One region of the Virgibacillus sediminis genome, then DNA from elsewhere that is predicted to be linked to it. Evidence: riboswitches for the same ligand, from Rfam matches in the RefSeq annotation. Region 1 holds a riboswitch; each other region holds the start of a gene.
The links. Region 1 has a riboswitch for S-adenosylmethionine ahead of ACFODW_RS06475 (hypothetical protein). Riboswitches for the same ligand answer to the same signal wherever they lie in the genome.
Positions count from the first base shown of each region.

Region 2: another riboswitch for S-adenosylmethionine. It lies ahead of metK (methionine adenosyltransferase); the one in region 1 lies ahead of ACFODW_RS06475 (hypothetical protein).
Region 3: another riboswitch for S-adenosylmethionine. It lies ahead of ACFODW_RS07260 (carboxymuconolactone decarboxylase family protein); the one in region 1 lies ahead of ACFODW_RS06475 (hypothetical protein).

Region 1 covers NZ_JBHRRZ010000012.1:36,200-46,550, forward strand. The annotation lists gene bioD (dethiobiotin synthase) at 1-194, shown strand, start outside; gene ACFODW_RS06465 (biotin transporter BioY) at 267-863, shown strand; gene ACFODW_RS06470 (hypothetical protein) at 1,263-2,255, opposite strand; SAM riboswitch class I at 2,484-2,586, shown strand; gene ACFODW_RS06475 (hypothetical protein) at 2,679-3,011, shown strand; gene ACFODW_RS06480 (acyl-[acyl-carrier-protein] thioesterase) at 3,378-4,148, shown strand; gene ACFODW_RS06485 (hypothetical protein) at 4,264-5,619, opposite strand; gene ACFODW_RS06490 (gamma carbonic anhydrase family protein) at 6,249-6,770, shown strand; gene ACFODW_RS06495 (PaaI family thioesterase) at 6,826-7,272, opposite strand; gene ACFODW_RS06500 (NAD(P)H-dependent flavin oxidoreductase) at 7,296-8,240, opposite strand; gene paaX (phenylacetic acid degradation operon negative regulatory protein PaaX) at 8,302-9,156, opposite strand; gene ACFODW_RS06510 (enoyl-CoA hydratase-related protein) at 9,181-9,957, opposite strand; gene ACFODW_RS06515 (thiolase family protein) at 9,977-10,351, opposite strand, start outside.
Region 2 covers NZ_JBHRRZ010000003.1:5,893-16,243, forward strand. The annotation lists gene ACFODW_RS01890 (tetraprenyl-beta-curcumene synthase family protein) at 1-674, opposite strand, end outside; gene ACFODW_RS01895 (gamma carbonic anhydrase) at 763-1,275, shown strand; gene metK (methionine adenosyltransferase) at 1,314-2,513, opposite strand; SAM riboswitch class I at 2,721-2,828, opposite strand; gene pckA (phosphoenolpyruvate carboxykinase (ATP)) at 3,040-4,626, shown strand; gene ACFODW_RS01910 (ABC transporter substrate-binding protein) at 4,803-5,792, shown strand; gene ACFODW_RS01915 (ABC transporter ATP-binding protein) at 5,806-6,615, shown strand; gene ACFODW_RS01920 (ABC transporter permease) at 6,605-7,411, shown strand; gene ytkD (RNA deprotection pyrophosphohydrolase) at 7,421-7,897, opposite strand; gene ACFODW_RS01930 (hypothetical protein) at 7,919-8,470, opposite strand; gene ACFODW_RS01935 (hydrolase) at 8,580-8,900, opposite strand; gene ACFODW_RS01940 (o-succinylbenzoate--CoA ligase) at 9,005-10,351, opposite strand, start outside.
Region 3 covers NZ_JBHRRZ010000013.1:55,943-66,293, forward strand. The annotation lists gene ACFODW_RS07245 (hypothetical protein) at 146-295, opposite strand; gene ACFODW_RS07250 (MFS transporter) at 455-1,864, opposite strand; gene ACFODW_RS07255 (hypothetical protein) at 2,415-2,753, shown strand; SAM riboswitch class I at 3,089-3,200, shown strand; gene ACFODW_RS07260 (carboxymuconolactone decarboxylase family protein) at 3,419-4,087, shown strand; gene ACFODW_RS07265 (LLM class flavin-dependent oxidoreductase) at 4,135-5,505, shown strand; gene ACFODW_RS07270 (sodium:solute symporter family protein) at 5,564-7,072, shown strand; gene ACFODW_RS07275 (CoA-acylating methylmalonate-semialdehyde dehydrogenase) at 7,311-8,771, shown strand; gene ACFODW_RS07280 (NADPH-dependent FMN reductase) at 8,891-9,460, shown strand; gene pabB (aminodeoxychorismate synthase component I) at 9,920-10,351, opposite strand, start outside.

The sequences.
Region 1 (10,351 bases):
GGTTAGAAATCGCCGGCATTATCATCAACGGAATAAACAGAACAACAGAGGATCCCAGTGTCCAAACCAATGCTGGAACTCTCAGCGAATTTACGGATATCCCTGTACTAGGGGAAATTCCATGGGTTCAAATGCCCGATAAGGAAGCTATTTGTAAAGTGATTGAAGATAATATTACATTCCAGCCATTTTAAAGGTCGGTCCTATACTAAACTATAAAATATACTAGGCGGATTCCATGTGTTCATTAAAAGGAGTGAATGTTTTTGAAATCAAAATCAAGATATCGAACCATTGATTTAACGATGATCAGTATGTTTGTGGCTTTAACTGCAGTCGGGGCAAATATCACCTCTTTCGCCCCATTCCTGCAAATAGGCGGTGTACCAATCACGTTGCAGACATTTTTTGCTATTCTGGCAGGCGCCATTCTTGGCAGCCGGCTCGGAGCCATCGCCATGACTGTCTATGTGCTTTTGGGCTTGGCTGGTTTGCCGATTTTCGCCGGTTTCAAAGGTGGACTAGCCGCTGTCATGAGTCCTACATTCGGCTTTATCCTTTCTTTCATTCTAGTAGCTTACGCAACCGGAAAATGGATTGAATGGATGAAGAGCACAAGAATTGCAACATATGTTACTGCCGCATTTATCGGACTGATTTTCAACTATGTTCTTGGAACAGGGCATATGTATCTTGCATTGAACTTTTTAGCTGGAGACCCAGAGGGTATCACTTATTTGCATACTTGGATTATCATGGCCGCTTATTTGCCTGTGGATGCGCTAACCATTTTAGCAGCTGGACTCGTGGCACCGAAAATTCATCATGCATACAAGAGGAAGGATACACCGATTGCTGCATAAAAGAAAGGACACCCCCTCCTCCTAAGCTCTAAAACTATTCTCGCTAACATGTTAATAGAAATATATAAGTAGTAGCACCACAAAGACGTGGTGCTTTTGTTCTTTTTTTACCATAATAAATATATCTAACAGTATTCTCATTTCTTTAAATAAAGGATATCCGTACAGTCCTAAATTTCACTAAATAGGCTGAAATTTTCTATTCTTGAGTTTTTCCAACAACAATTCATGACGCACCAATACCACTTTTTCATGTAACCATCTCCCCTTCGAATTTGTACCCTTATTATCTCAAAAGCCTGTGACACTCTTGTCACAGGCGCAACCAGCTGTACAGTAATGGTGAGGAACCTTAAGGCTGAAGGGGGAACTTCCGCCATAAAAAAAGCCTATGGATCATTAATCCATAAGCATTTCAGATGTCACATCACGATTATGTTTGAAAATGCGGTATTCTTGTAGACAGTTCCAGCGATAGCCGCCGTCAATACTTTCAATGAGATCAAGGGCCGGATCCAATTCACTCAGCTTTAATCTCAGCCTTCTGATATCCTGCCTCAGCATTGCTTCCGGGCTATTGGAGGGCCTCTGCCTCCTTTGGATGATGACTTCAGATTGCACTCCACCCGGATGCTGCATCAAATACTCCAATAACGGTGTGAGGATCTTTGTGATCCGAACTTCTCTTCCATATAAGGAAATGAATGTATCATTCATACTTTGTTGATTGAGGATAAAGCAATGTTCATTTCTAAATGGGTCTGACAGCTCCTCATATTCTTCTTCACTAAGATTCCTCATCTCTGTCCCATTAATGGCCATTTGATAAGGATAATGTTCGGATGAGCCTCTGCCTGCTTTTACTTCCTTAAGTAGATCCTTTATGTCCTGGAACAAATCTAAATCTTCCACAGGAATTTTCTCCACTTTTTCAATGCCTTCATTCAAGATGATTTGAGTCGCTTTCAGTATGTAGTGGTGAGCTTTGAGCTGCTGCAGTTTGTTCAAGCGGTTCGACTCTTTTCTGGCATACGTGGAAAGAGCTTGTTGAAAAGCGTCAATTGAATTTGTCCATGACTCTTTGTAAAAATAGAGAAACCCGAGGCGATAATAAGCCCGCGAATGATCAGGATCAAGCCGTACAACCTGTTTCAATGGAGGTATCGCTTTTTCGTAGGACTGTTGCTTCAGCTTGAAATCTTCACCCTGATTCAATAACAGATTGGCAAGTGTCTCCTTGTAACGGATCTCCTGTCTATTTACAATAGATAGCCTTTGGAAAATCCAGACCCCTTCATTGAACCAAGCTATGCTTCCTTCATCCTCACGATTCCACCATGCATCCTCTTTCTCTAACAATTCCTCTTCAGTCAACTCAGACCCTCTCGGCATAGTGCCCCTCCCCATTCCCCTTGTTGCTTTAGTTAACTTAACAGTTATATAGAACCAAACTTTTAATTAAGTTTCATTATACCAAAACAACCAAAAAATTCTGTAACCTATTTCACGCTTATTAAAATTTGATTCGGGGTAACTTTCCTTTTTCCATATATTTCTAAACAGGGCCATAGCCGCCCTTGCCATTTCACTCCCCTATGGTAAAATATAACTAATTCAATAAGGTTATCAAGAGTGAACGAGAGTAATGGCTCAATGACTTCGCAGCAACCTGCCCTACGGGTAAGGTGCTCCTACCAGCAAAGCTTGCTTTGAATGATAACGAACGGTGCTTCAGCCCTTTGTCAGCATTCACTTGCAGCAAAGGGCTTTTTCATTGGTCTTGAAACCTATTGATAAATAAATAGGAGGAATGAAATGAAGGCAACAGGATTTATCCGTGGCTATATGGCCAAAAATCTGGATGAGGAAAAATTTTTACACCATGTAGTTGGGGTGATTGAGCAGCAGCTTCAAGAGTGGGATGAAACCTATAAAGTTGATATATTTAAAAGTGAAGACTATACCGTTTCTGTACAACAGAAGACACATATTTCAGAAATAACCATTTCACCTTCTCAGTTAACATCGCTTCAGTTACAATCGCCATTCTCCTTAGACCGATATATTTGGACAAAACTTAAAGAACACGGGGTGACATTCAAAGATGAAAACGGATACGGCAATTATTTAGATTTTGTGTTTAGGTGAGTAGAGGAAATACTCCTACTACCCATGCCGGTGCCTTCTCCCTCTTCGTAGTAAGGGTACTATTGGTTCATCGATAGGTACCTCTACATCTGTATTATCTAAATACACCGCCAGAGAAGCAGCAGGATTTAAAAACCCAAAAGTTTATAATAAAGTCTGATAAAAATGAAAGTAACCAATTGAAAATGCTAATTGTATTAAAGAAAAGAAATACCTTGTAAACAGTGGAAAAGCAAAGGACGGTCTGTTGGTTTAATACCGACGAGACACGGAAACCTCATTTCGGCTGCAAGTAAAGATAATAGCAAATCTCTGCTGATTAGAAAATATAGTAGAATTTTAAGAAGAAGATAAGGAGGGATGACGATGGTAAATTCTACATTATATAAAAAAGACTATCATATTGACTTACGTGACGTTGATTTTAAAAAGAAATTAAGGATAAGCACATTATTCAGCTACTTTCAAGAAATTGCCAGTCTTTCTGCTGCAAGTCTTGGCGTCGGTATAGATGATCTAGAAAAAGACTATGGTGTCGCCTGGATTCTCATGCGGATAAAAGTAGAAGTTGCCCGAATACCGGAACTCAATGAAGATATTACGATTGAAACATGGGCACATGAACCTGGTAAATTAGAGTTCAAAAGAGATTTCTTCGTTCGTGACCAGCAAGGAACCCCTATTATCCGAGCAGTCTCTGCTTGGGTGCTAATGGACTTAGTGGAGAGAAAACTAAAAAGGTCTTCACATATCCCATTTGAATATCCATCAGGCAGAGAAGAAACTGCAATCGATTATGAACTAAAAAAGCTGAAGCGTGTAGAATCAATGAAAACTGTATACCAAAAAGTGATTGGCTACAGTGATATTGATTTTAACGGCCATTTGAACAACTCAAGGTATGTAGATTTTATACTGGATTGTTTACCTATTATCGATCATCAAACCCACGAAATCGCAGCCATTGAGGTAAACTTTAATCATGAGGCTCTACCAGGGGAAACTATAAAGTTAAAAAAGGGTATTTCTAATAAGCATACAAATATAATTACTACGGAGGGGATCAATGAGAATACCCAAAAGACAGTTTTTAGAGCTCAGTTAGAAATCAGAAAATTAGATAAGAATAGTGACTAAGCTACTCTCTCTATTAGATACTCACATTTAAGGGTGGTGTTATTCACACCACCCTTAGGTTACGCTCTTGTTTATGCAAGAAACCTTCATTACATTTAAATTATAATAAACCTTGTTAGATTGCTTCCTCCGTATCTGACAGTACTTCATTTGTCGCTTGTTTATCTTCTCTTAAGCCAACTAGTAAAAAGTAAAGGACTATACCAATACCCATCCCCCACGCGGCCCCAAGTGTTGCTGTCAGCATCCCGATGATAAGTACCAAACCACGTGAAATGTTACTTGAAACCATTCCCATCGATACATATGCACAAGCAAAGCCTGTTAAAAGAAGCGTGACGGATAAACCAACCGGAAACAACGGTGTGATTATACCGATGACAGGCAAAAATAGACCAAGTGGAATTGCTAAAATATAAAAGTTCATCGGCCCACTATAAATAGAATCCATAACCCGTCTCCCCTTTTTATACCGCTCAATCAAGAATATCTGTACCCCAGTCCAAATTGGTCCATGAATCCAAAGAAGTGGGCCTCCGGTGAGAAGTTGGGCGATATTCCTAAGAGAAAGTATATAATGGCTCCTAGTTGGATTAATGTCTATTCTCTCATCGCTTCTTGCTTTATCTGCGTCCTTTAAAAGAGTGTTAGCAACAATTAAATCACTAAAGGCTAGGATGTAGATCATAATCCCTATAGGAAGCACAGAAAGGATAACATCCCAGCTTGGGAAGCCGACAGCCCATATGGACAAAGTTGAGATAGTTTCTCCAATGGGCGGTACAAAGATTCCCCAGGATAAATCATACGTTAATTCTCCGGTAAGCCATCCGATAATACCAGCTCCAGCAAAGGCGAACAAAAGAGCATTCGCCCCAGCGGCAATCTTCAACTTTGAATCTGGCAGTTTAGAAAATGGAATAGAAAACATTAAGATCAACACGGTAATCCATGCAGTAACCAAGGTAATCGGCATTTCCTGCAAGCGATCTAGCTCGGACTGGAACGCTGCAATAGCCGCCCCCATAATAACCCCCGCCTTGAGCGTAGTTGGAAACATATTATTAAATGCTTCACCGAGCTTGGTAATACCAAAAAATAAAAACAATGCGATAACTACGAGGAAAATGGCAATCATGCCTTCAATAGCTTCCTCACCAGGTGTAAGCGTATTCAAAAAAACAATAGTTAGTGGCAATCCTGCTGTAATCCCTCCAGCAGCATACGGATCTCCAAATAAAACAGTTTGAGCAAGAACCCAAAATAGCATAACAAGGCTCACAGTCCATGCTATTTCAAAAGAAACTTCAAAATAATGCATTACAAGTGGCGTTACCGCACCGCAAGTACCTAGTAGCATTAGCCCACCCTGTATATGCTGACTTGGTGTAATGCGTAGGTGAATCCCCGGCACTCTTAATGTGAAGGGCCCCCACCTCAGTCCCGGTTGAAACTTTCCATGTTTTGTCATAAATAGTTACTTCCTCCTTTTTTTATTTATTAAAAGGGAAAATTACCCCATTTTAATTAGTTGTCGGTATCTTATATCCTCTTTCTATTTATGCTTTCTGATACGCAAAATCATTGCCTGTCCAATTCATTGGGACCATGGTGTGTACTGATGATCCCTAACCAAACAAATTAAAATATAACGTTTTAATAACGTAATATAAAATTTCATTATATTAAGAATACTGAAATAAAATTGTGGTGTCAACACTATATTTTAAATATTTAAATTTTAAACAATTTAATTATTATTCACTATTTAATAAAGGTAAGGTCGGTTGAAGAATGGATAAGTCCACTAAAAAATAAGCAGTCCTTCTTCCGAGAACCCGCCATCAATTTGCATGGATGAACTTCCTAAAGAACCAATAAAATTTAACTAATACTCTAAGGAGTAGTCTATTCTTGCTTAGGTTGTAGAGGGAGAGTAGAAAGGTTACATAATTGATGGATGGCTAGTAAGAGGCTTGAAGGAGATTAAATAATAGAAGAAAAAACTCAATTAGAAGACTTTCTTTTGAAATGTATGCAAGGCTTGATTTAATGTTATAATAAGTTTGACAATTTAAATAATTGGAAAGGAGCGAAAGAATGGTTATACCCTACAATAGCAAGTATCCTGCTATCCATGATACTGTATTCGTAGCCCCAGGAAGTCATATAATAGGAGACGTCTCCATCGGAAGAGATTCCTCTGTTTGGTTTAATGCCGTGTTACGCGGTGACGAGGATTCAATTTCTATAGGTGAAAAATGCAGCATTCAGGACAACTCAACCATTCATTTGTATGAAGGGTGTCCTACCAATATTGAAGACCAAGTAACAATAGGACATAATGTAGTTATTCACGGATGCAAAATTGGGAGAAGGTCCATTATCGGAATGGGCTCTACTATTCTTGATAATGCGGAAATTGGAGAAGAATGCATCATAGGAGCTAATACTTTGATTCCTCCAGGAAAAAAAATACCGTCCGGTTCTTTAGTTGTTGGATCCCCTGGCAAAGTAGTACGATCACTTACTAAAGAGGACTTCGATTTAATTCAACTTTCCGTAGATACTTATGTAGAAAAGGGAAAGGAATTCAAAGAAATATTAGAGGTTAATAGTTAGATATCACCTCCTAATCATAATAAAAAGCTGTGCTCTAAACACAGCTTTTTATTATCTATTCTATTGATATGAAATAATGGTTTTTTCGGTAAGCTACTGCTTCTATAGAAGCAATAGCTTCTTTCTCTGTTTCAATTACAATACGATAAAAACCAATCCTATTATTCCGTCTCACCTCTGAAGCCTTGGCTATTATGGTGTCTCCTTCTGTTGCACTTTTCATAAAGTTAGTGGTTGTCGAAAGGCCGACAGAAGTTCTTCCATAAGAGTTACAAGCAAGTGCAAAAGCAAAGTCGGCCATTGTATATAATAGCCCACCGTGAATCGTTCCATGTGCATTTAGCATATGTTCTTTAGCTTTTAGCTGAACGCTAGCTTCACCTGCGTTAAAAGCGATGATTTCCATTCCTAGATATGCAGCATATCTATCATTTTTAAGCTTATTCAAGATATCATAATAGTAGTTCTGATGAATTGAGATTTCATCTTTCGTTTGAATCATCCCTACCCTCCTAAGACCCTGGCTTACAATGCATCCAAACTCGCTTTTAATGTTTCCTTTGCTTGTGTTACCATCTCTTCCATCAATTCTTCTACAGATGGACAATCTTTAATTAAACCAGCAATCTGTCCACTATTAACAAATCCGTTATCTGTATCCCCCGCTAAAGCCCCAATCTCATGGTACTTTTCTTGGGTTCTCTCCATAAAATCCTCCATAGACCCGTCTTCTATTTCTAATAACTTATTTGCATAGTTCCCTTTCAAGACTCTACGTATCTTGTTTGTAGGACGGCCAATAATTATAGTAGATTCGTCTGTTGCCTCTAAAATCGAATCCTTATAATTACGGTGGAACATTGCTTCTTTGGTAGCGACAAACCTAGTACCCATCTGGACTCCTGAAGCTCCTAGTGATAAAGCAGCTGCCAATCCTCTTCCGTCAGCTATACCTCCTGCAGCAATGACAGGAACAGAAACACTATTTGCCACTTGGGGTATCAAGGTCATGGTAGTGCTTTCATTCAAACTATTAATTCCAGCAGCTTCATAACCTTCACAGACGATTAAATCAGCTCCCGCATTTGTTGCCTTCTTTGCCTGTTTGACAGTAGAAGAAACACAAATTACCTTAATATCTTTTTCCTTCAATTGAGGAATGATTTTTGCTGGATTGCCTGCGGATAATGAAACCACTGGCACTCCTTTTTGGATTATCATCTCCACTATTCGATTGACTTCTGGATGGACAGAGACTGGAATATTTACACAACAAGGGCGATCAGTATTTTCCATCATTGTGCTAATTTTAATATCACATTCTTCCGCAGATGTGGTACCAACACCAATCGTTCCCAGTCCACCTGCATTTGATATTGCCGCTGCTAATTTAGGATCACTAATATTTCCCATCCCACCTTGAATGATGGGAAATTTTACTCCTAATAGATGTGTAATCGGATTTTCCAAATTATCACTTCCAAACTGGAATAATAGCTGTAATGTTCCCAATCTAAGATGGTCTTACTATTTAATTCGCATTCCGTTCGTATTTGTCATATCCTTTAGCGAAAACTTCTTCAAAAAATTGGTTGGCTGGACCTTCAAGGATTTTATAATAATCGTTGAATAATCTACTTGCTGGTTCCCCCTTCCATTTATCCGGTAATAACTCCTTTGGCAGTCCTGGGTCAATAAACAGAGACTTCCGATAATAATGCACCAATTTTGTACGTTTAACAAAACACTCTTTGTTGCTCAGAGACCCAGTTTGTATTCTTTTGCAGTCTTCTTCATAACTGTCTTTATTTCTATTGATAAACAGCTCGTACCGTTCATTTATAAAGTCAAGGTCCCAGCATTCCCTAACGATTTTATCGTCAGACTGAACACCTATGTTTTCGGAAACAAAGTAGTGAACAAAATCTTTAAGATTATATCTTTGGATGATATCATTAATCTGAGGAGATAAATCATTAGGTGTTACCCATAAACTATTGGATAATAACCCCATCCCGCTCCAGGTTAATTCCTTTCTTAATTCGTCTCTTATCTGCCTCTTGTCTTCAGGGATGGTATATAAAAACATCCTCCATTTCCCATCCCATCTATCTGGTTCAGCTCGATAAATTCTCACTGCAGCCTCATCAACTCTTTTTATTCCTTGCTCTGTTAAAGAGTAAAAGCTTTTATTCCCTTCTCTGCGGTTGCATACCCAGTTTTGTTTGCTCATTCTGGAAATGGCAGCCCTCACAGCCTGTGGGTTATGATTAAACGCTTCTAAAAGTTCGATAAGGCTGCCAATCCATATTTCATTTCCGTAATTTCTAATATAATCCCCATATAATGTAAATATCATGGAGCGGGTATTGGGTTTATTATTCATAAAAATACTCCTTATTGTCTTATGTTACTGTCCTATAAATTCAGGTGTTCTTTTTTCATTGAATGCCACCAATGCCTCCTCTCGATCCTTAGTAGGGATAGTTAATTCATATGATTTTGCTTCTATTTGCAGACCAGTTTTAATATCCACATTTAATCCATTTTGGATAGAGAATTTGGCTTGTTTGATGGCAATTGGCGCATTTTTCAGAATAGATTGTGCAAATTTTTCGCAACTGGATAATAGCTCGGTACTTTCTACAGAAAGATTTACTATTCCAAGTTGCTGTGCTTCCATACAAGATATACGTTTTGCTTGTAAGATTAATTCCATAGCTTTAGACACGCCTATTAAACGTGGGAGTCGTTGGGTTCCGCCAGCACCGGGTATTATACCCATACTTGTCTCAGTTAGACCCATCAGGGAATGAGAAGCAGCTATCCGAAAGTCACAGGCAATTGCCAGTTCAAATCCCCCTCCAAACGCATATCCATTGATTGCCGCGATTGTTGGCTGAGGAAGTGCAGCTATTTGATCGAACACATCGCTGATTTTCTTTACATTCCTTCTGACTTCTTTTTCATTTAGTTTTTTTCTTTCCTTCAAATCAGCTCCTGCGCTGAACGCTTTTGATCCTGCCCCCGTGAAAATAACAACATGCACATCTTGATTTAGATGCAATTCCTGGACAATATTTTCTAATTCAATTAATGTATTATAATCAAAGCAATTTAACACTTCTGGTCGGTTTATTGTTACATAGGCAAGATTTCCCTTAATATCAATTATAATTTTATCCAAACCGTTCCCTCCTTGCAAATTATAGCGCTTCCACAACAGTGGCTATACCCTGCCCTACACCCACGCACATGGTCGCTAATCCTCTCTTTACATCTCTTCTTCGCATTTCATGTACAAGTGTAGTTAATATCCTTGCCCCGCTTGCGCCAAGTGGATGGCCGAATGCGATGGCCCCGCCATTCACATTAACAATCTCTTTATTTACTTCCAGCTGCTTTATACATTCTAAGGATTGGGAAGCAAATGCCTCATTTAATTCAATCAAATCAATATCGCCTATATCCATCCCCGCTCGGGCTATTGCTTTCCTTGTTGCTTTTATCGGCCCAAGTCCCATATAAGCTGGTTCGACCCCAGCCGCTCCGCTCGACACATAACGGGCAAGTGGTTGAAT
Region 2 (10,351 bases), on a different contig from region 1:
CCTGATAGACCATAAGAAATAAGACAGAATATACCAAGGGTCGAACCTGCAGATGCTGCGAACTCGTGCCAGTCTAAATCTGGAAACTTCGCTTCGTAACCCTTATACCAAGACGTTAGCCTAGGCATGCGTTCTTCTTTCCTCACATGCTTATGCACTTGAAGGTCAGCATACAAGCCTTGTAATTCGAGAAGATGGCCTTCCACCATCTGGTAGTTGTCCAGCATGCCGAGTGATTCTTGACAGGTACGGACCAATTCAGCTAAGTATCCCCCATCATCCTGTTCCTCTCGTAGAAGATAATAATTCTTCGTCTTTGTTCCAGGTTTCAAAGCGTCGGACATTGCTTCATGCAATAAACAGAAGTCTTCCGGATTCATTGATGTGCTACGGTCACACAGATTATCCAAATAATCACTGATCGTCTGATATGCTACAATGAAGCGGACAGCCTCTACATGCTTCGCCCCTGCCAGCAGGCTGTATACCGCCCCTCCCTGACAATGGAACCGCTTTGCCTCCATACTGGAAAGCGCCTGGTTTCGCAATTCACGGTCTGGAATTTCCTCCGCCCTTTTTCTCCAATAGGAAAGTTCTTTGTCAACCGCCGGGAACACTTGCTGGTAAACAGATTTCATTAATGTAACCGCCCTGGTCGGAATATGCTTTGCCACTCCAATTCCTCCAACTGGAAATGCGCTTCCTCATCTCCGCTTTGTTATACTACTTATATATCACCATATTTCTTAGGAGGATTCAAATATGTATGCCTATAAAGGTAAAGAACCATCTATTCATGACACAGTTTTCCTAGCACACGACGCCATGATCATCGGCGATGTAACAATTGACGAATATTCGAGCATCTGGTTCAAAACCGTTATTCGCGGTGACGTCGCTCCAACACGCATAGGTAAGCGTGTCAACATTCAGGACCTCTCCATGTTGCATCAAAGCCCTGATCGTACATTGCTTATCGAAGACGACGTGACAGTCGGCCACCAAGTGACACTACACTCGGCTATCATAAGAAAAAATGCTCTTATCGGTATGGGATCGCTTATTCTGGATGGTGCAGAAATTGGGGAAAATGCCTTCATTGGAGCAGGGAGTTTAGTGCCGCCTGGAAAGAAAATCCCCGCCAACACAATGGCATTAGGGAGACCTGCAAAAGTTGTCAGAGAACTGACGGATGAAGATTATCAGGAGATGGAGCGAGTCAGGAAGTCATACGTGGAGAAAGGTCAATACTACAAAACAAATACTGTATTATAATAGAGGCCATGCAGGAAAATCCTGCATGGCCTGCTTGCTTACTTTTCAGCGAGTGCTTTCAACTCATCTACTTTATCTGTCTTTTCCCAAGGGAACTGGACATCCGTTCTGCCAAAGTGTCCATATGCCGCTGTATCCCTGAAAATAGGTTTTTGCAGATCCAGCATGCGAATAATTCCAGCCGGACGAAGGTCAAATATCTTCCGTATGGCTTGTACTAGTTCCTGCTCGGTAGCGATGCCGGTGCCAAAGGTATTAATGGAAATGGAAACAGGCTCTGCAACTCCGATGGCATAAGCCAATTGGACCTCGCAGGTCTTTGCCAATCCTGCTGCCACAATATTTTTCGCAACATAGCGGGCCGCGTAAGCTGCAGAACGGTCCACCTTAGTGGCATCCTTTCCACTGAACGCTCCCCCACCATGCCTTGCATAGCCTCCATACGTATCAACAATGATCTTCCTGCCTGTAAGTCCGGCATCCCCTTGTGGTCCGCCTATAACAAATCTTCCGGTCGGGTTGATGAAATACTTGGTTGTATCATCCAATAATTCAGCCGGCACCACTGGACGGATTACATGCTCTTTGATATCCTCTTCAATCCGGTCGAGTGGGATATCCTGGTGATGCTGTGTCGAAATAACGATCGTGTCCACTTTAACTGGGCTCCCATTTTCGTCATACTCAATGGTTACCTGTGTTTTCCCATCCGGGCGGAGGTAGTCGAGGACTTTATCTTTCCTGGCATCGGAAAGGCTCTTGGCCAGCTTATGCGCTAAAGAAATAGGTAAAGGCATCAATTCTTCCGTTTCATCACAGGCAAACCCGAACATTAAACCTTGGTCTCCGGCGCCGATGGCATCGATTTCCTTCTCTGTCATTTTGCCTTGCCGTGCTTCCAAGGCCTGGTTGACTCCTTCTGCTATATCAGGTGACTGTTCATCAATGGCAGTCAGCACAGCACAAGTATCCGCATCGAATCCGAATTTGGCCCGGGTGTACCCTATTTCCTTCACGGTCTGTCTTACAATTGCCGGGATATCTACATATGTACTCGTGGAAATTTCGCCGGCAACCAGTACGAGGCCAGTTGTTACAGTAGTTTCACATGCTACCCTTGCAAAAGGGTCCTTTTTTAAAATTTCATCCAAAATTGCGTCCGATATCTGATCGGAAATCTTATCCGGATGCCCTTCCGTTACAGATTCAGAAGTGAATAAACGCCGGTTTTCAGCCATTTGGCTAAATCCTCCCCTAATTGTATTACGGTACTCTATTTTTCCATTAGTTATCTTTTTTATCCAAAGAGGTCCAAAATATCAGAACATACCATGTTCCCATAAGCTAATATGGAAGCCTAAGGATTTCCTTTCAGGCAAACAATAATTCATTTGAACAAAGAAAAAACCTTTCCTGCAATGATGAGGAAAGGTGATAGCCTTTCACTCTTATTGTCCAAGGAAAAATCCTTGCATCAGGTAAGCACCTTTTCACTGAAAGTGATGGTTGCTGGGCTTCATCGGGTCTGTCCCTCCACCGGCTCTGAATAAGAGAGTATCCGTTCGAAATTTATCCTAACGGAAGAGGCCCGGCGTGTCAACCATTTCGAGAATCGCCCACAGGAAATTGTGATTTTTCTAAAATAATCCACCAATTAGTGTGGACTAATTTTTTTAATGTGTTATACTAATACTCATAAAAAGAAAAAAATGGATGCTTGATAAGTATATTGTGTAAATTCATCAAAAAAGGCGGGTTGTCAAAATGAAAATGGTGGAAAAATCATTAACCAAAGAGATTCACTCACATGTAAATCTCCAAGAGAACTTAACAGTACCACAGCTGGTCGAACAGATCCTGGCCCGAAATGAAGGAATCCTCACCGCTACCGGTGCTGTTCGTGCAACTACAGGAGCGTATACTGGACGCTCTCCTAAAGATAAATTTATTGTAAAAGACGAAATTTCCGAGGATCACATAGACTGGGGAACTGTCAACCAGGATATTGACGAATCCTCATTTAATAAATTGTATGAAAAGATGATCTCTCATTTAAAAGAGAGGGATGTATTATATAGTTTTAAAGGCTTCGCGGGTGCAGATGCCAAATACCGCCTCCCTATCCAGGTAATCAATGAATATGCCTGGCACAATCTTTTTTCGAGACAGCTGTTTGTCACCCCGACTGAGGAAGAACTTTCGGGCCATCAGGCAGAATTCACTGTAGTATCCGCCCCAGACTTTAAGGCCGACCCAGAGGTGGATGGAACCAACTCTGAAACCTTTATCATCATCTCGTTCAAGAAGCGGGTGGTATTGATTGGGGGAACAGAGTATGCCGGGGAAATTAAGAAGTCAATCTTTTCAGTAATGAACTACTTGCTGCCGCGTCAGGATATCCTCTCCATGCACTGCTCCGCCAATGTAGGCCAGGAAGGGGACGTAGCTTTATTCTTCGGTTTATCCGGTACGGGAAAGACCACCCTGTCTGCCGATCCCTACCGTCGCCTGATCGGGGACGACGAACACGGATGGGGGCCAAACGGCATATTCAATATAGAAGGCGGCTGTTATGCAAAATGCATCAATTTGTCTGAAGAAAAGGAACCGCAGATCCACAAAGCAATACGTTTTGGCTCTGTTCTTGAAAACGTCGTACTGGACCGGTCTTCCAGATTGCCGGATTATGATGATACTTCCCTGACTGAAAATACGCGTGCAGCCTATCCATTGGATAATATGGACAATATTGTCACTCCTAGTGTCGCAGGCCATCCGAACACGATTATATTTTTGACTGCAGATGCTTCAGGAACCCTGCCGCCAATTAGTAAATTAACGAAAGAACAGGCCATGTACCACTTTCTGAGTGGTTATACCAGTAAACTTGCAGGGACTGAGCGCGGAGTGACAGAACCACAGGCAACTTTCTCCGCCTGTTTCGGTGCTCCATTCCTTCCACTGAAACCTGCAGTTTATGCTGAGATGCTCGGTGAGAAGATTGACCTGCACAATTCCAATGTGTTTTTAGTAAACACCGGCTGGACTGGTGGTTCGTATGGCACGGGGCAAAGGATGAAATTATCTTACACGCGTGCGATGATCCACTCTGCATTGGAAGGTGAATTAAATTCCGTAGAGACCGTTACCGATGAAATCTTCGGTTTGAATATTCCTCTCCAGGTTCCTGGCGTACCCGATGAAGTGCTGGTACCCAAGAATGCTTGGGAGGAAAAAGAAGCATATGAAGAAACGGCTAAATCCTTAGCCATGAAATTCCACCGGAACTTCGAGAAATTTACGGAAGCCGGTGATGACATCAAGCAAGCAGGACCTGCATACCGGGTCTGAACCTAAGATTCCTCATCCCAAAAGGAATATTTATAAATAAAGCCGGCTTCCGTTCTCGGAGGCCGGCTTTTCAATTGTTTGAATTTCTCCTTTCCGCCCACACTAGGCATTCACACATTTTGCCCTCTAGCATAAACTATGTTGACATCACACTATTTATCAAGGGGTTGAACGTTATGAAAAAACTGATTGCGGCCGTTGCCACTGTCAGTATGATGCTGGTTTTCCTTGTAGCCTGCAACACAAACGGTACGGTCTCCGTCAGCCTTGCCGAAGTAACTCGTTCCCTGTTTTACGCCCCGCAGTACGTAGCTCTGGAAAAAGGTTTTTTTGAAGAGGAAGGATTGGATGTTGAGCTTCAAACGACCTGGGGCGGCGATACTACCATGACAGCGCTGCTCTCTGATGGTGCCGATATAGCCCTCGTAGGCTCGGAAACATCCATTTATGTATACGCCCAGGATTCCAGAGACTATGCAATAAATTTTGCCCAGTTGACACAGACGGATGGTACATTTCTCGTGTCAAAAGAACCTCGCCCTGATTTCAACTGGGAAGACCTGAAAAACAGCAACTTCCTTGGGCAACGTGTCGGGGGAATGCCACAAATGGTGGGAGAATTCGTACTGAAGAAGCACGGAATTGATCCGCATCGTGACTTGAATCTCAGCCAAAATGTAGACTTCGCCAACATACCAAGCGCATTCTCTTCCGGTGATTATGAGTATGTCCAGTTATTCGAACCTACTGCAAGCGTCTTTGAAAAAGAAGGAACAGGACATATCGTAGCTTCCTTTGGAGAGGAATCCGGAAAGGTACCGTATACAGTCTTTATGGCAAAACAGAGCTTCCTGAATGAGAATGAAGAAACCGTACAGAAATTTACAAATGCCGTCTATAAGGCCCAACAATGGGTACAGGAGCATAGTGCAGAAGAAATTGCTGAGGTCATTCATCCATACTTCGAGGACACGGAAATAGATATGCTCGCTGCCTCCATCGACCGCTATAAACAACAAGGATCCTTTGCAGAAGATCCTGTCTTAGACGAAGAAGAATGGGAGAACTTGAAGGATATCATGGATGAAGCTGGCGAACTGCCGACCGATGTGCCTTATGAAGAATTGGTAAACACAAAATTCGCTGAGGAAGTTCTCAGCAACTAAGGAAGGGGATATTATGTCATTTCTAACAATGGATAAGGTCTCCCATCACTACTTTTCTTCTAAAGGCTACACAAAAGCACTTGACCAGGTTTCCTTTTCCGTGAAGGAGGGGGAGTTCATTGCATTATTAGGGCCAAGCGGCTGTGGTAAATCGACCATCCTCTCCATCCTGGCAGGTATTATCCAACCTACAGGTGGAAATGTATTGCTTCAGGAAAAACCGATTTCCCATTCAACATTAGCTATTGGCTATATGCTTCAGCAGGATTACCTTTTTCCATGGAAATCTATCATGGAGAATGTCCTTCTCGGACCGAAATTGTCCCATACCGACACAGAGGAGATGAAAGCAGCTGCTCTAGATATGCTGGAAGAAGTCGGACTGCCGGAAGTAGCGGATTTCTATCCTAGTTCGTTGTCCGGCGGTATGCGTCAGCGCGCAGCATTAGTCCGGACATTGATCAATGACCCGAAAATATTATTGCTCGATGAGCCATTTTCTGCACTTGACTATCAGACAAAATTAAAGCTTGAGGATCTGGTTTCCAATATATTGAAAACTTATCGAAAAACGACCATCCTCGTTACCCATGATATAGGGGAAGCCATTGCTATGAGTGATCGGATTCTTATGATGAATGCCAACCCGAGGACAATAGCAAAAAGCTTTGAAGTCCCAGTTGAATTAAGGAACGAGGCACCATTCCAAGCTAGAAAGCACCCCAAATACCAATTGCTATTTGAAAAAATTTGGAGCGAATTGGATAAAAGAGAAAATGCCTCTCCAAATGCGAAGGTGGTGCCCAAAGATAATGGTGAATAAAACAGACCAGCAGCTTTATGAAGAATATAAGAATGGGCTAAAAAAAGAAAAGCGCATCGTCATTACCTGGCAGGCTGGGATCTTGATCACCTTTCTGCTCCTTTGGGAAATGGCATCAAGATATTATTGGATAGACCCATTGCTATTTAGTTCACCCAGCCGGGTGTTATCCTTGCTTACAGAGCGATTCTCGAATGGTTCCTTGCTCAGCCACCTGCAATTCACATTGTTTGAGACGGTGTTAGGATTCCTTATCGGAACAGTCGCTGGTATTATGATAGCCACATTACTTTGGAGTTCCAAGCGGTTATCGAATATACTTGACCCCTATCTTGTCATTTTGAACGCCATGCCTAAGGTGGCCCTGGGGCCGATTATCATAGTTGCACTGGGACCAGGATTTATCTCAATTATTGCAATGGGAGCAATTATATCTGTCATCATTACCACACTTGTTGTCTATTCCGCCTTTAGCGAAGTAGATCCCAATTATCAAAAAGTCTTAAAGAGCTTTGGAGCAACACGGAAACAGTGCTTCAAGGAAGCAATATTTCCAGCTGCCATGCCCACAATGATTTCGACATTGAAAGTGAATGTAGGATTGTCTTGGGTTGGTGTCATTGTAGGGGAATTCCTTGTATCCAAGCAGGGGTTGGGATATTTGATCATCTATGGGTTCCAGGTATTCGATTTTTCATTAGTAATGTCGAGCTTGGTACTGATAGCCATACTGGCAGCCCTTATGTATAAATTGGTGGAAAAGTTGGAAAAGTGGTTGACCCGTCATACTTCATAAAAAAATCGCCTATTTAGCAGGTAGGCGATTTTTAATATATTCGAGGCAGTGAACCAGTACATCATCTTTCATGATAAAACTGTAGGAAAGCTTTTCTTTAATATCAGCTGGGAGAGCAGAAAGAACAACAGGACCATCAGTCTCATAATAAGTCTGTTGCGGGGAAAGGCTATCTACTTGTGCGTAATAGACATTCTTGACGACCTTTTCCCTCTTCCCATCCACATGGTACTGACCGATATAGCAAATGGAGCCCACATCTCCTCCTGTTTCTTCCTTCACTTCACGAATTGCCGCTTCTTTTGTTGTCTCCCCCTTTTCCACCTTTCCACCAGGAAATTCTATTCCCCTTCCCTTATGCTTGGTCAGTAGCCATTTCCCTTTATACCTGCAGATTACCCAAACATGGCCTGGGGTTTTAGAAAAAGGGTGGTCCTTAAATGAAAGTGTTACTTGATTATTGTAATAGTCCTTAAATTGATACATGATTTCCACTGCCTTTGCCGCTTAAAAATGAGTAACATCCGTGATCAACCATTCATCCTTATACAAGGTGAATTCGATTTCGATTTGATAGGTGCCATACAATACCGAATCATTTTTCTGAATGACTTTCACTTTGTCATCTTCTAATTGTACCATATCATAGGAGTTATTCTCATCAAACCAAGGAGGTGTTTCTGTTGGCAGCAGGTAAAGGCCCTCCGATTTTTCTGTATAATAATAGTCTACGTAAGGTTCTGATACGCCCCTGTCTGCTACTTCATCAAAACTTTGAAGCAGCCCCTCTTTTGTTTTATGCTGTAGTACCCTATACTGCTCGTCGACATCCTGAACAAGTATATCCATGAACTGGTTGGTCACTCGGATGATTTCTTTATGGGAAGGCTGAACTTCCTCAAACATTATTTCCTTCTTGACGGACTGCGTTTCTGACTCTCCATGATCCTTCGCAATAACATGTGGCAGTCCGTATGTATTTATCGTACTTATTAAAAGCGCTGTAAGAATAAGTCCCGACAAGATAGTTAAATACCTTTTTGTATCTCTGTATTTCATGCTAGTCTCCCCTTTAGTTCTATCTAGTACTATTATTCCTATCTAATGGACTTGATAAACCACAAAAAATAGGAATAGAATACTACAATGTATCCTATTCCCTTCTGATTCACTTGTGTTCTTCCGTAAAAAGGCCTATTGATTCAATATGCGACTTAGTCTGTTCATCTCCCCATTCATGAAGCATTTCAAAAGCCGCAGTCATATTTTCATCGTACTCATCATTGGCTCCATCCTCGTGATAGGGCTTTATAGGCACATGAGAACGCCAGAAGGATCTAAAACTGGCTCCGTGCATATTTTCCATCCTAGCCCGAAGCAAACGTACGTCCTCTTCGGTAGCATGGATTACATAGCCATCATTATTATTGAATTGGATTTGGGAAATTTCCCCTGTTCCGATATTCACATAGTACTTTTTCTTTTCCATCATTGCACCTCCTGCCTATAATTTGGCTGAAAAAGGACCAGAGCATGTATGTACGCCATAAAGAAAATGCCCTGCAACAGATGCAGGGCATTTCTAAGACGGTATTATTCGTCCATTTGGTCTGTTAGGGCTGAACGAACTATCTTATTGGAGGCATTTCTTGGCAATTCTTTGATAAAGTAGAAATATTTCGGGATCTTATAACCAGCAAGAAACTTACGGGCATAAGCGCAAATTTCACCTTCCGACACTTCACGGGATTTTACAATGAAGGCAGCTGGAACCTGCCCCCATGTCTGGTCTTCCACTCCAGTAACCCCGACCTCCTTGATCTGTTCCATTCCGGAGAGCACACTCTCAATTTCAGACGGATAGATGTTTTCTCCACCTGAAATAATCAGGTCCTTTCTCCTGTCGACTACGTATAAAAATCCGTCCTTATCCAACCGCCCTAGATCGCCTGTAGCAAGCCAGCCATCGCTGAATGCCCGCTCACTGGCCTGCGAATTTTTGTAATATCCCCTTGTCACCATCGGTCCTTTAACATGGATCTCCCCTATTCCCTCATCATCCTTCCCACAGATTTTAAGCTGTGCCGGCATTAAAGGCTTCCCCGCAGAACCTATTTTTGTCAAAGCATCTTTCGGGCTGAGGGTAACGATCTGGGAAGAGGTCTCTGTCATTCCATAGGATTGGAAAACAGGGATACCCAGCTTCTCGGCCTCTTCTAGAAGAGGCTTTGGAGCCGGCCCGCCGCCTAGAAGCATACAGCGGAAGGCTTTTGGATATTTTTCCTCACCTAATTGCCGGAGAAGACGCTGAACCATCACGGTGACGACCGAAATGATGGTTATTCCCTTCTCCATAATGGCGTGGTGGGCCCTTTCCGGATCAAATTTCTCCATCATAAATATAGGCATGCCGTATATAACGCTTTTCATTAGAATGGACAGGCCGCTCACATGAAAAATCGGCATGGCCATAAGCCATTTATCCTCCTGGTTCAGACCAAGATTAAGAGCAGAGGATACAGCACTCCACCAATGGTTTCCATATGTATGGATAACTCCCTTAGGAAAACCGGTAGTGCCCGATGTATAAATAATGGTAAAGGGTTCATCCAGATTTATTTCTTCTGCTAGCTTCACTTCCATTTCTGCAAATCTTTCCACTTCCTGCATGGCATAGCTTTCAACAGGGAAGCTCATAGCCTTGAATCTTTCATCCTCACCCGTAAGAATGATGGATACTTCGGCGTCTGTTATTTGATGGGTAAGCTCTGCTTCAGTCAATCGGGTATTCAACATGACAGCAACGGCTCCCAAGTAGCTTATTGCGTGGAGCGAAATAATCATCTTTTCACTATTTCCGGATAATAATGCGACATGGGATCCTTTTTTTATTCCTAATGACGCCAACTTTGAAGCGAATGCTCGGCTCTTCCTCTCCAG
Region 3 (10,351 bases), on a different contig from region 1:
GATTGCTTATGACGGGAGCATCTAGCCTGTGCAACTGGATTACGCCCCCAAACCGTTGATATTAGTAGTTTTTAAGTAAGATGAGAGTGAAATGCTCACATTTTACTAACACCCGAGTTATATTAATAGAGGCTTCTCAAAGTTTTTAGCTGAACTTTTGGGAAGCCTCTTTTTTCATTTCTTGTGTAACGTGGATATATATATCTTTTGTTGTTTGATCATCGGTATGGCCAAGGCGGTCCATGATTTGCTCTAGTGTCACACTCGTTTCAGCTAGGAGCGGTATTTCCACCATAATTTTACGTCGCGACTTTCTTGTCTTTGGTGTGATAATGTAAAGCTATACGTAGCCATAATAAAACACCCTGAAAGTTAGATTTTTGACTCTAACTTTCAGGGTGCACTTATTTTATTTAAATAGAGTATATTGCCTTATTCTAACCGTTTAAGTTTTTTACTCGTTTGCTTCCCGTTTCTCAGCTAAATTAATTTCAAGCTGTTTGGTGCGCTTTTTGTTTAACGGATACACAAATACGAGGATCAAGAAAACAAGAAGGTACATGACGCCAGGTACTAATGTGGCTACCGTATAGATACCGTCCTTTACTTCCTGTGATTGCGTTGTAGACGCAGTATATCCGACAAATGTAAGCGCAAATCCTGTAAGACCACCGGCAAATGCCTGTCCCATTTTTCGTGCGAATGAGTAAATAGCATATATGGTTCCATCTTCTCGGGTTCCAGTAAGGTATTCTTGATAGTCAATAGCATCTGTAACAAAGGCCCAAATAATCAAGTTGAACAACGCAAAACCTAGAAGGCCGATGAAGTTGACTGCGAAGAACACAGCCAAGGAAATGGTTGGTATGAAATACAGAGTAAGATATGCCATTCCCGCAAGCAGCATACCGAAAGAAGCAACCTCTTTCTTGCCAAAACGCTTAACTAGTGGAGTCAATGCTGGCATAGAACCAAAAACAGCAGCAGTCTGGAGAATAGTAAATATACTTAATGCTGTTGCGTTTCCAAAATAATCTTTGAACAAATAAACGTTTATGGACATTACAAGCATCATGGTCATCAAAAATAGAAGGGATGCTGCCAAGATCGTGATTAACGGAGTATTCTTCACAAGACCTTTAGCTGTTTTTGCAAAGTTAAGTTTTTCACCTGGCTTTTTATCTGGTGTTTGAATGCGTTCGGTACTTAATTTTACACAACCCATATAGCAAGCTAGTGCAAGAATACTAAAAAGTATTGCTGTCATGAACATTCGGCTTGCAGACAGTTCGTTATTTACGAAAACAAATAATGGTGCACCGGCACTGATGACTAAGCTCGCTAATGTTGCTCCCATTGTTCTCCATCCAGATAAGGATGTACGATCGGTAGAATCACTAGAGATTACCGCAGCCATGGAACCATATGGGATATTAACAGATGTATATAACATCCCCCATAAAATATATGTTACATAGGCATATGCAAGATAAAAGCCTTCAGACATACCTGGAATTGGCAGAAACATTAAAGCACTTGCAATGACAAGCGGGAATGACATTCTAAAAATCCAAGGTAGAAATTTTCCTTTTGACGTTGTCTTTCTGGAGTCGATAAAACGTCCCCATAAGACATCGGTTACCGCATCCCACATACGTGCAACTAAAAATAAAGTACCAACGGCTGCAGCACTAATCCCAAAGATGTCGGTATAGAACACCATTAGGAATGTACTTACTAGAATGAAAGAGAAATCGTTTCCAAAATCCCCTAATAAATATCCAATTTTATCTCGCATACCAAATGGACGAACTGGCTGGTTATTGTTTTCCATTGATCCATTTACTTCTATCGCTCTTTCCATTATGAATACCTCCATTAATTATGAAAATTTCCCAAATCAACATTGTCATTTAGCGCCTTTTTAAACGTATAACAAAATAATAGAATCATTATTCATATATACGCTTATAACGCTTTCATAAAGATTAAGGTTGGTTAGTCCCAACAACCTAATAAGACGGCTTTGTTATAGATTCTTTACCATATGTTTGGTTTTCACATAAAACAATTATGATTGAATAAGTTCATAAGTTATTTTGTCTGCTCAACAAACTAATTAACTTATAAGCTTATATTATATGAAAACGTTTTTAAGTGCAAGCGCTTTTTTGCCAGGAAGTTAAAATAACGGCATACTCTATTGGTGAAATATGGGGGATATAGTACCTTGACAATTCTGTCAATTCATGGAACTATTATAGTAACCCTCGTATCACCTCTAGTTACTACTCCTATTTTCAAATAATGCAACCCTACCATTACCCGCCTATGAAGTGCATCACACTATCCTTCTTCACACACTTATTTTCCGACATTGTTTCAACAAAAAATTAAATTATAAATGAAAAGGAGTGCTTTTATTGGGACACGATATTTCAGGATTCAATAAAGCAGGAGAAGAAGTTGCTTATGCCCGTTTTAGCATGGGTAACTATAATGCTACCATACTGTACAATTTACTTGACGCGAACCGTTACAATGCTGGGGTCAGCGGGTCGGGCCAAAGTTCCACTTTCTCCCTAGACCAAATGGAAAGGGCATTGGATTCCTATCGTAAATTATATGAAAATGGTGATCCTCTGCCAGAAAACGATCCCTTAACTTGGGATATAAAACAGATTGCTGAATTTTTGCTAGACTGTTTAGCAACAGCAAAAAAAGAAGGAAATGTAGGAGTGTATTTTGGCTGATTATTTTTATTCAACCACTATCATCTATAATTTCCCCTGCAAGGAATAGTCCCCATTTCCTCTCCAGCCAATTTCTCTTCACACTTAAAAACTCTAACTTAATTTTTAGAAGTGCTATTCATCAACTCTTTATAAAATATAGGGCCGAGGTGATGATAGCTCACTCATAAGGCAAGATATCCAGAAACTGTAGGCTGCTTAGTTATTCATGGGTGAATAGGAGTAGTAATTTTTATGCAGTTTGCAAAAATTGTAGAATTCCTTCTTGACAGTTTTCTAAGTATTCTATATGATGTAAAGAAATCTTAAAAATATCAAAAATTAAATAAAGCAATTCCTTATCAAGAGTCGGGGGAGGAACTGGTCCAGAGATCCCGCAGCAACCGTTACTATGAAATACAGTAAAATGGTGCTAATTCCAGCAAGCATTCGCTTGAAAGATGAGACAGTGTGTAAAAACCTCTTCCTCATCCGGAGAGGTTTTTTCATTTCATTCGTACTGTCAGGTTTAGGATAAAGGGATTCATATTCTCTAAAAACCGAGTAAATTGATGAGGTAAATGCTATTTAATTGGAAGGGGGTGAAGCAAATCAATAAATAATGAAGTACCTTAGTGTCTAATCTATTTATCCATTACAATCAAAATTTTAAATTATGAGGAGAGATTACATTGACAAAGACTGATAGCTTGTACAAAAAATCATATTTTAGCAGGATCACTGAATTAAAGGAATACGCACCGGAAGCATTTGAATCCTTTTTTGCCTTTAATGACAAGGCATTGGCCGAGGGCAATTTGTCCGTGAAATTGAAAGAGCTGATTGCTGTTGCGGTAGCGCATATTACTGGATGCCCGTATTGCATTGAATTGCATGTAGGCAATGCGAAGAAAAACGATGCTGATAAGGAGGAAGTAGCGGAAGCAATTTTTGTGGCAACGGCATTGAAGGCGGGATCTGCTGCAGCCCACGGTGTAAACGGTCTTAATGCATTTGATGGAGAAAGAGATGATGAGCTGTATAAAGCATCCTATTTCAATCGACTGAAGGAGTTTGGTGCTATCAATAGTGATACATTCCAGGCGTTCGCAGCATTTGATCAACAGGCAATTAAAGCAGGAAAGTTGACGGAAAAAGAAAAAGAGTTAATAGCAGTAGCATCCGCACATACAACAGGGTGTGCTTACTGTATTGACTTGCATACGAAAAACGCCAAAAAAACTGGAGCGACCTTGGAGGAAATATCTGAAGCAATTTTTGTGGCAGTAGCTCTAAAAGCCGGTTCAGCGATTGCACATAGTGTGAATGCATTAAATGCTTACGATCAGGCTTGAATCTTCAGCAAACATCACTCAAATGTTATGGAAAAGGAGCTGCGAGGATGAAAAAACAAATTCACTTGAATGGGTTTATTCAAAACTCACCATCCCCTCACTCAACGGGGTTATGGAAACATGAGAAGGATCAGGGGATTAATCACAACCAGCTGTCGTATTGGACAGAAACAGCAAAAATTCTAGAGCGCGGAAAATTTGATGCCATGTTTATTGCGGATGTGCTGGGAACATACAGTGCATACGGGAACAGCCATCAAGCGGCTGCTCAGCATGCTGTCCAGCTTCCAGCCCATGATCCATTGCTGCCGATTTCAGCTATGGCCGCTGTCACTGAAAATCTGGGCTTTGCACCAACGATTTCCTCTACATATGCACAACCTTACGCACTTGCACGGCAATTATCGACGCTTGATCATTTAACGGAAGGGAGGGTCGCCTGGAATGTTGTGACATCCTATCTTGAAAGCGAAGCAGTCAATCTAGGGCTTTCCGGCCGCCTCCCCAAGGAGCTCCGCTATGATCGTGCAGATGAGTTTCTCGAAGTGGTCTATAAACTTTGGGAGCACAGCTGGGAGGATGATTCGGTTGTTTATGATAGGGAGAACGATACATTTGCACATCCGGATAAAGTTCGGCTGATCAATCACGAAGGTGAATTTTTCAATGTACCCGGCCCACATTTGGTCGAGCCTTCCCCTCAGCGTACGCCGGTTCTGTTCCAGGCAGGTGCTTCGCCGAAAGGAAGGAACTTTGCGGCTAAACATGCCGAGGCTGTATTTACCAAAAATCATTCATTGGATGCATTGAAAGCCTATGTGAAAGACATCCGAAAGAGAACACAGGAACAGGGAAGAAATCCGGATGATGTGGCGATTTTCCCGATGATCCTGCCAATCATTGGGTCTACGGAAGAAGAAGCTTATGCAAAATATGAGGATTTGACCAACCATGTCAGCTATGAAGGAACGGCTTCTCTTCTTTCCGGGCACACGGGAATTGATTTCTCTAAATATGACCCGGACCAGTATATTGAGGATATAGAGACAGAAGCAGTACAGGGCAACTTGGATATGTATACGAAAGATCCTAATAAAAAATGGACATTGAGGGAAGCCGTCAAAAATCATGGACTTGGTAATGGTACCGTTAAATTCATCGGAACGCCAAAGCAGATTGCAGATCGAATCGAGCAATGGGCTGTCGAAGGAGATGTCGATGGGTTCAATATCGCACAAACCTATTCACCGGGGACGTTTAGAGAATTTGTAGATTTAGTGGTACCTGAATTGCAGAGGCGCGGTATTTACCGGACGGAATACGAAGGAAAGACACTGCGGGAAAATATGTTTGGAAAAGGTGCCCATTTGCCTGACAACCACCCGGCGAGAAAGCTTGGTGCCAAACAGCCGCAATAAAAAGGGGGGGAACGCCTCCCCTTCACTAGTGAATGATAAAAAGTAAAGGAGGTCGGAAATGAGTACAATTACGCTGTACACATGGATTGGGTTTGCCGCATTTCTTGGAGTTATGGTGATCCTTGGTATCGTAAGTGCCAGAAAAACGAAAAGTGTAAGTGATTTTGCTACTGGTGGAGGAAGCTTGGGGCCATATGTACTTGGTCTATCCTTTGCTGCAACCTATTTAAGTGCCGCAACATTTCTCGGATATCCGGGATGGACCCATGCCTGGGGATTGTCCAACCTTTGGCTGTTCCTGGCAATGATTGGCGGTGGGCCGATAGGAGTATTAATGGTAGCAAAAAAGGTGAGGAAGCTGAATACGAAGCAAAAGTCACTTTCCCTGCCGGATTGGCTCGGCGATTTTTATAATAGTGATATATTGAGAGTAGGAACAGGGCTGATTCTGCTCTTCAATGTATTTTACATAGCGGCTCAGTTTGTAGCGGGTGCGCGAATCTTTGAATATCTTCTCGGAATGTCTTATACAAACGGACTGATATTTATTACGGCAATTGTTGTTCTTTATGTATTTGCAGGCGGTGCCTTTGCCGATATCTACACAGACGCCGTCCAGGCTGTGATGATGGCGATTGCTGGTCTTGCAATCTTTATCTCGGGGCTCGTCATTTTTTGGGAAGGGGGAATAACTGCGACATTCTCGGGTATCGTGAATGATCTCAGTTCCCAAAATGGTAATTTAGTAGAGGTGTTTAATCCTGAGTCGGCCCATTTTTATTCCATCGGTGCAATATCGGGTGCGATTGTTATTCAATGGGCATTTGCCTCAGCGCCTCACCTGTTTAACAAAGTGCTTGGGCTGAAAAGTGAAAAGGATCTAGGAAAAATGATTGCTACCTATGTTATCACCGCCTCTTTCTGTCTGCTTGTTCTATTTGGGGGATTATACAGCAGAGTGGCGCTTGGCAATAATGTGGTGCAAGCTGATCTCGCATTAATGGAATATGCAGTCTGGGCTTTTCCGGCGATCGTGGTAGCAATATTCGGTGTGGTCATCCTTGCAGCGGCCATGTCAACAACAGATGGAATATTCGTTTCCATTTCTACCGTATTTGCCAATGATATTTTCCTAAAGTTTCTCGTTAAAAGAAAGATTATCAAGATAAGTGATGAAAAAGCACAAAAAGTTTCGCTGCAAATTAGCCGTCTGACAGTTCCTTTGATAGGATTGGCCGCATTTCTGGTGGTGCTGCAGCCGCCCGCTTATATGGGGGATGTCATGTGGATTGGAATTTCCGGGGTAGCTGCCGGGACGATGGGGCCAATCTTATATGCTGTTTATAGCAAGAAGAAAGCACCTGCAAGAGCGGCAGAACTTTCGATGACCGTAGGATTGTTCTCCTATCTCATTATCTACTTTACTGGTCTCATCCCAAGTACAATGTCCGCAGGCGCAGTAGCCACTTTTATTGGCATTGCAACGATCGTGATTTTTGCACGAATACTGAAAAACCCTCATGTTCCTGCAGAGGAAGTGGAAGAAAGCAGCGTACAGGCAAACTAGGGAAAGGGTGAGTGTAGATGTTTGTTAATCCGATGCTTTCCGTATGGTTGTATGGATTTATCATTAGTCTCATAATTATTGGCTTCTCGCTTTGGAAATGGTATTCCGGAAAGTAGGAGGCAGGTACCGTGGCCAAAGAGGAACGGGGTAACAGATGATCGGGCATTCCTGAGAGAAGGGATGCATGGCATTTCTTTGCTGATTCCATATTTAATCGATAAAAGTTGGAGGTTATACGATGACGGAAACAAAAATAGCTACATTAAAGAACTACATAGGCGGAAAATGGGTGGAGGCGAAATCGGACAAGACAGAGGAAGTCTTTAACCCGGCAACTGGAGAATTGATTGCTCAAGTTCCTATATCCTCTCAAAAGGATGTAGATGATGCGGTGCAGGTAGCCTCCGAAGCATTTCAGGAATGGAAGGAAGTTCCTGTGCCAAAACGAGCGCGCATTCTATTCAAGTATCAGCAGCTGATGGTGGAACACTGGGATGAGCTGGCAGAAATAGTAACCATTGAGAACGGGAAAAACTTTAATGAAGCGAAGGGAGAGGTGCAACGGGGAATTGAAAATGTAGAATTTGCTGCAGGGGCACCTTCTCTGATGATGGGGGAACAGCTCCCATCGATAGCAGATGGATTGGAATCCGGCGTTTATCGTTATCCAATCGGGGTGATTGGGGGGATTACACCATTTAATTTTCCAATGATGGTCCCTGCATGGATGTTTCCCATGGCGATTGTCACGGGCAATACATTTATATTAAAACCATCGGAACGAACACCTTTATTGGCAAATCGTTTGGCTGAATTGCTTGAATTGGCGGGGCTGCCAAAAGGAGTCTTCAATATTGTGCATGGGGCACATGATGTGGTAAATGGCTTATTGGATCATCCGGATATCCCGGCAATCTCCTTTGTCGGCTCCCAGCCGGTTGCCGAATATGTTTATAAAAGAGGAACTGACAATCTGAAGCGGGTGCAGGCACTTGCAGGAGCAAAAAATCACTCGATTGTATTGGAAGATGCCAATATGGAAAATGCAACCACCCAAATCTTAAATGCTGCTTTTGGCTCGGCAGGTGAACGTTGTATGGCAGCGTCAGTTGTTGCCGTGGAAGAGTCGGTCGCTGATGAATTCATATCCTTATTACATCAAAAGGCCGATGGACTTAAAATCGGCAACGGATTGGATGAAGGCGTCTTTCTTGGCCCTCTCATCCGTGAAAGCCATAAAGAACGGACCCTTGATTATATTGCAACTGGGGAAAATGAAGGAGCTAAGCTGGTACGCGACGGAAGAAAAGATGAAAATGCCAAAAGTGCAGGATATTTTGTCGGGCCAACTATTTTTGATCATGTGAGCAGTGAAATGAAGATCTGGCAGGATGAGATATTTGCCCCGGTATTATCAATTGTCAGGGTAAAAGACCTTGACGGCGCCATTGCATTGACAAACAGGTCTTCTTTTGCCAATGGGGCGTGTATTTTTACCAACGACGGCGGGAAAGTCCGGCAGTTTCGGGAAACCATTGATGCCGGGATGCTGGGTGTAAACATCGGTGTACCGGCCCCTATGGCTTTCTTTCCATTCTCCGGCTGGAAAGACTCCTTCTATGGTGACCTACATGCTAACGGCAAAGACGGACTCAATTTTTATACACGAAAAAAAGTTATTACTACTCGATGGGTATAAGTCTTGCAAAGGGAAAGACAAGCAATGCCTGCCATTTGAACATTTAGTGAAATGATGATCTTGAACGTAATGGTGGTTTTCAGCTTAAGAAGCACAGCAGAAGATTTAGGGGGGAGAGAATGAAGGTTGTTGGATTATCCGGTTCAAGAATCGGATCAAAAACAAGAACGGCTATGGAGTATACGATGACAGCAGTTGCTGACAAGTATCCGGATGCCGAGACAACATTAATTGATCTAGCAGATTATGATATACAATTCAGTGATGGTCGTGACTACAGGGAATATGAGGGAGATACAAAATATGTAACGCAGATCATAATGGAAGCCGATGCTATTATTATTGGAACGCCTATTTTCCAGGCATCCATACCAGCAACATTGAAAAATATATTTGATTTAATTCCTGCGGACGCCCTTCAAGGCAAAGTGGCTAGTATACTTGTCACCGCTGGATCACCAAAACATTACTTAATTGCGGAGCAGCAGTTGAAACCAATCCTCGGTTATATGAAAGCCCTAGTGGTCCAGACCTATGTGTTTATCGAAGCAAAGGATTTCTATCAAAAGGAAATAATAAATGAGGATGTACTAGACCGGATGGATCGATTGGCTGAAGATACGGCCGTTCTGACGGAAACATATAAGAGAATTCGTGAAGAAAAAGAAGCAGATTTGAGTTTTAGCTAAATGATAGCGGGTACGTTGAAATCGTTATAGAGTGCCTTCCTATAGTTGGGAATTCATAGAGTTTTCATAAGTACCGACAACTGATCTATTCTGGTCGATTTAAAGCCGGATGAGGTTGGGACAAAATTAAATTGTTTAATTAAGGAAGACGAACAATGACGGATTTAGCGGAGGAAATATGCGTAGACTCCTACGGGAGGAAAGGCCTAGGCGAGACACCGCAGTGCGATAGAACAAGGTGGCTCACCAGCCGCCCGTGGAAAGCGAAGCATATTTCCGCAGCAGCTAACTCCACTAAACAAAATTTCTAGTAGTTCGGAATTTCTTTTGATTAAACACTCTGTGTCCCAACCTCATCTTTTTTAATTGTTTAGGAATTATTTGACTCGTAAATGAAACCCATCAGAATAAAAGTGTTTGTTTAAACGCGCTGATTGCGGAAATATTCTATTGTTGCAGTTACGAAAGGGTCAAGTCGACTCGGAGCCAGCCTCGAACACCATTGATAAACCATATCTCATCATATACACCAAGGTCTTCTTTTTTTATCCTTTTTTCTTCAATGATACCCTGATCTAATAATTGTTTTCGAAACGTTCCTCCTAACAAACCACATACGATAGGAGGGGTGTAAAATTTGCTGCCTTGTTTAACCACTACATTTCCTGTAGTAAATTCAGTGATTTCCCTTTGTTCGTTCCACAATAAAACGGAAAAAATATGATTCAATGCTTGTTGTTGATGTTTCTCATAGATTGTCCGGTTCGTAGTTTTATGATAAAGGTATGGATCACGGCTATCGATTGGTGACTTGGCAAGTGAACAAGTTACCGGTTCTTGCGTATTTGCTAAAGGGCTTGATTCAATGGAGATTTCTCCAGATCGATCTGT